DNA from 2 places in the Caldimonas aquatica genome. Region 1 is predicted to be linked to the other one. Evidence: predicted binding sites of a transcription regulator. Region 1 holds the regulator's gene; the other holds the start of a gene.
The links. Region 1 encodes FNR, which switches genes on or off when oxygen is low (the NO sensors DNR and NnrR bind a similar motif). Its sites were predicted from a motif close to TTGATNNNNATCAA; they were not measured.

Region 1 (2,388 bases):
CCGCAACCACGCGGCCACGGGTGGAACGCCCGGGCGATGAGCCCTCAAAGGATCAGGCGGCGCGACGATGCGCCGCCGAAGGAGTGCATGGATGGCGCAGCGGTGGATGTGGATCGCCTGGCCCGCGTTTCTGGTGGCGGGCCTGATCGAGATGTTGGTGTTCGCCTTCGTCGACCCGCGTGACCTGCACTGGCTCGGTGGCGGCGCGATCGAGTTGTCGCCGATGGCGATCTACACCCTGGCCTTCTTCCTTTTCTGGGCGGCCACGATGCTGTCCAGCATGCTGACGACCTTGCTGGCGCGCTCGCCCTTCGAGGTCAACCGCTGTCCTCTGACGGCGGATCAGCGCCCTCCTGCTTGCCCGCGCCCGCAGCACCGGTCCGCGTCCTGAAGAGCCGCGGGTCAGCGAGAAGGCGGGCCCGCCGCCAGCGGCGGCAGCGCATCGCACCCGAGGGCTAGGCTCAGCAGTTGTTGGCCGAGTTGACCAGCTTCTGCAGGCCTTCTTGGTCCAAGATGCGAATCTGGCGCTGCTTGACTTCCAGGAGCCCCTCGTCCTGGAACTTCGAGAAGGTGCGGCTCACCGTCTCCAGCTTGAGGCCGAGATAGCTGCCGATCTCCTCGCGCGTCATGCGCAGCACCAGCGAAGACGGAGAGAAGCCCCGCGCATGCAGGCGCTGCGTCAGGTTGAGCAGGAAGGCGGCAAGCCGTTCTTCTGCGCGCATGCTGCCCAGGAGCAACATCACTCCGTGGTCGCGCACGATCTCCCGACTCATGATCTTGTGGAACGAGTGCTGCAGTTCGGTGAACTCACGCGAAAGCGACTCCAGCTGCGAGTAGGGGATGACGCAGACCTGCGAGTCTTCCAGGGCCACCGCATCGCAGGTGTGGCGATCCTGGCTGATCGCGTCCAGCCCCAGCAGCTCGCCGGCCATCTGGAAGCCGGTCACCTGATCCCGCCCGTCCTCGGAGGAGATGCAGGTCTTGAAGAAGCCGGTGCGCACGGCGTAGAGGGACTGGAACGGATCGCCCGCGTGGAACAACGCCTCACCGCGCTTGACCGCCCTGCGGGTGGCAACCAGCGTGTCGAGCTTTTCCAGCTCTGGGCGCGACAGGCCCACCGGCAAGCACAGCTCCCGCAAATTGCAGCTGGAGCAGGCCACCTTCAGTTCGTTGAGTTTGATCATCTTCTTCGCAGTTCCGGTGGAACCCATTATCGGATGGCCGTGGCTTTCCCGAGGTGACCCCGCGTCCCATACGGACTCCTGCCTCGCGGACCGGATCACAGTGGAGCGGGAGCGGGCACGGTGGAGCAGCATGATCATCCTCAAGTACGGGTGGGATTCTTTCGCGTCGCAGCGACCGTGACCTTGAGACAGATCAAGCGCCCCGGAGTTCTGCCTTGGCACAGTGGAGCCACCATGGAGACCGTCCTTCCTCCTCTCGATCGCGAGTTGCTGGCCCGCTTCGATGTGCCCGGCCCTCGCTATACGTCGTATCCCACGGCCGACAGGTTCGTGGAGGCCTTCACGGAGTCGCACTACCGTCAGGCACTGGAGCAACGCGCCAGCGGGGTGGGGGGGCTGCACGCTCCGTTGTCGATCTACGTCCACATCCCGTTCTGCGAGTCGGTGTGCTACTACTGCGCCTGCAACAAGGTGATCACGAAGCACCACGAGCGCGCCGGCGAGTACCTGGACGCGCTCGACCGCGAAATCGCGATGCACCGCGAGGTGCTCGGCTCCGCGCAGGCCGTATCCCAGCTACATTTCGGAGGCGGCACGCCCACCTTCCTATCCGATGCGGAACTGGAGCGCGTGATGGGCAGCCTGCGCCGGGCTTTCCGGCTCGTTCCCGGCGGCGAGTACTCTATCGAGGTCGATCCTCGCACCGTCACTCCCGATCGTCTTGCACATCTCGCGCGGCTCGGCTTCAACCGGCTGAGCTTCGGTGTGCAGGACTTCGACCCCCAGGTTCAGAAGGCGGTCCACAGGGCCCAGTCTCGCGAGAGCGTCGCCGAGCTGATGGCAGCCGCCCGCCAGCTGAGCTTCGAGTCACTCAACGTGGATCTGATCTACGGACTGCCGCGACAGACCCCGGCGTCGTTCGCCCGCACGCTCGAGCAGGTCGGCGAGCTGCGTCCCGACCGCATCGCGCTGTACGCCTATGCGCATCTGCCCGAGCGCTTCAAGCCTCAGCGCCGCATCGATGCCAGCGAGCTGCCGAGCGCTGAGGACCGGATCTCGATGCTGTCGGGGGCCATCGCCAGCTTCCTAGGCCGGGGCTATGCGTACATCGGCATGGACCACTTCGCCTTGCATGACGACGCGCTGGCCGTGGCCAAGCGCCAGGGCCGGCTGCATCGCAACTTCCAGGGCTACAGCACGCAGC
Region 2 (2,388 bases), 720 kb from region 1:
ACCGCCGCGCGGCTCGCTCCCACCGACGCGCAGCGCATCCAGCGGGCGCTGGAGGTGTACCGGATCACCGGCCGTCCGCTTTCGAGCTTCCACACCCGCGCACGCGAAGCCTCCGGCGCCGTGCGCGAAGCCACGGCGGCTCCGCTGGTCTCCCTGGAGCCGAGCGAGCGGGCGTGGCTGCACGATCGCATCGCCGCACGCCTGCATCGGATGCTGGAGGACGGGCTGGTGGACGAGGTGCGCGCCCTGCGAGCGCGGGGGGACCTGAGCCTCATGCTGCCCTCGATGCGGTGCGTGGGATACCGGCAGGTCTGGGAGATGCTGGACGGCGCCTACGACCTCGACGAACTGCCGTCACGGGCCATCGCCGCCACGCGGCAATTGGCCAAGCGCCAGCTCACCTGGTTGCGCGCGATGCCCGAGCGCATGGTGGTGGCCTGCGACCGCGAGGACGCCCTCGACCACGCGGTGGCCGCCTTGCTGCGCGCCGCCCGAGGCTGGGCATGACCGGCGTGGCGACGCTGCCCGTCGTGGAAGTGCGCGCCTTGACCAAGCGCTACGGCGCGCACACCGTCTTCGAGGCCGTGGACCTCACCGTGCGAGCGGGCGAGATCGTCGCGATCGTCGGGGAGTCGGGTGTGGGCAAGTCGACCCTGCTCAACTGCATCGCCGGACTGGACGCCGCCGATAGCGGCGACGTGCGGGTGATGGGCGAGGCCGTCGCCCGACTGCCGGAGGCCGAGCAGGCCCGCCTGCGCCGCCGGCACATCGGCTTCGTCTTCCAGGCGTTCCACGTGCTGCCCCACCTCACCGTGGCCCAGAACGTGGCGCTGCCGCTGCTGCTGCTCGGCGGCGGCGACGACCGCGAGCGGGTGCAGCGGGCGCTCGCGCAGGTGGGCCTGGCCGATCTGGGCGAGCGACTGCCGGCGCAGCTGTCGGGCGGTCAGTTGCAACGCGTGGCCATCGCGCGCGCGCTGATCCACCGCCCCGCGCTGCTGCTGGCCGACGAGCCGTCGGGCAACCTCGACCCGAGGACGGCGGAGTCTGTGCTCGATGCGCTGGTGGAGCAGGTCCGCGGGCACGGCGCGGCCTGCCTGCTGGTGACCCACTCCCCGGCCGCGGCCGCCCGCGCCGACCGCATCCTCGAACTCACTCCGCAGGGGCTGCGGCCTCGCGAGGGCGCCGCAGCGCCTCCGACGCACTGAGTGCCCCGGCGCCCGGACGTCGGCGCATCCCGCCGCAGCCGTACGGCTCCCCGATCATCCCCTCACCCGCCCGCCCCAGTTGAGCAAGGTCAAGGGACGATGCCCGGGTCTTCCCTAGAGTGGAGCCTCGTCTTGACCTCGCTCATGCCATGCCCATCGAACTCTACGCCCGCGGCGATCACCGCTGCCTGATGTTCACCGACCTCATGGACGAGGGCGGCGAAGCCGTGCAGGCCAATCAGTTCCTCATCGTGCACGGTGACACGGGGGCCATCCTCGATCCGGGCGGCAATTTGGCCTACAACGAGCTCTACGTGGGGATGATGCGCTACTTCCCGCCGCACCGGCTGGGCGCGATCCTCGCCTCGCACGCCGATCCCGACATCATTGCGTCCCTCGACCGATGGATGACGGCCACGAGCGCGCCGCTGTACATCTCGCGGGTGTGGGAGCGCTTCGTGCCTCACTTCTGCAAACCGGGCAAGACGGAAGGACGCATCGTCGGCATCCCGGATTCGGGCCAGATCATCCAGGTCGGCGATTGGCAGATCGTCGCACTGCCGGCGCACTTCCTCCATGCCGAGGGCAACTTCCAGTTCTACGACCCGGTCAGCCGCATCCTCTTCTCCGGCGACCTCGGTGCCTCGGCCGCAAGCGGCCGGCAGGCCCAGCAGTCCGTACGGTCCTTGGCCGAGCACGTCCCCCGCATGGAAGCGTTCCACCGCCGCTACATGGTCTCGAACAAGGTCCTGCGGCACTGGGCGCGCATGGTGCGCGAACTCGACATCGAGATGATCGTGCCCCAGCACGGCGCGCCGATGGAAGGCCCCGCCGTGCAGGAGTTCATCGACTGGGTCGAAGGGCTGAGCTGCGGCATCGACCTGATGAGCGACGCCAACTACGCGGTGCCGGCGGGCGCGACACGCTTGCGCCGCAACCACACGGGCGCGGCGCTGCTCGGCTGAGGGCAAAAGCGCGCTGCGGGGCTCTGTCCTTCTCCGGAGCAACGGACAGCGAGCGCGACTCCGACGCGGCCTGCCCTTGACGGCACACGGGCCGCACAGGGCCGACAATGGGTCTGGCCATGTCGTCCCTCCCTGCCCCCGACCCGACCTCGAGCGCCTGGCGCGCCCCGCCCGGCGTGGTACGCGCGCTGGTGCGCCGCTACGCGTGGCCCGAGTGG

Region 2: a site for FNR is predicted at 1,285-1,298, ahead of OMP39_RS05930 (oxygen-binding di-iron domain-containing protein). Genes of this name have one in related genera too.

The regions. Positions count from the first base shown of each region.
Region 1 is NZ_CP110257.1:2,023,222-2,025,609, reverse strand. Features, by position in the region: gene OMP39_RS09175 (FixH family protein) at 1-40, shown strand, start outside; gene OMP39_RS09170 (hypothetical protein) at 92-391, shown strand; gene fnr (fumarate/nitrate reduction transcriptional regulator Fnr) at 462-1,184, opposite strand; gene hemN (oxygen-independent coproporphyrinogen III oxidase) at 1,419-2,388, shown strand, end outside.
Region 2 is NZ_CP110257.1:1,304,171-1,306,558, reverse strand. Features, by position in the region: gene miaA (tRNA (adenosine(37)-N6)-dimethylallyltransferase MiaA) at 1-507, shown strand, start outside; gene OMP39_RS05935 (ABC transporter ATP-binding protein) at 504-1,205, shown strand; gene OMP39_RS05930 (oxygen-binding di-iron domain-containing protein) at 1,355-2,170, shown strand; gene OMP39_RS05925 (ABC transporter permease) at 2,290-2,388, shown strand, end outside.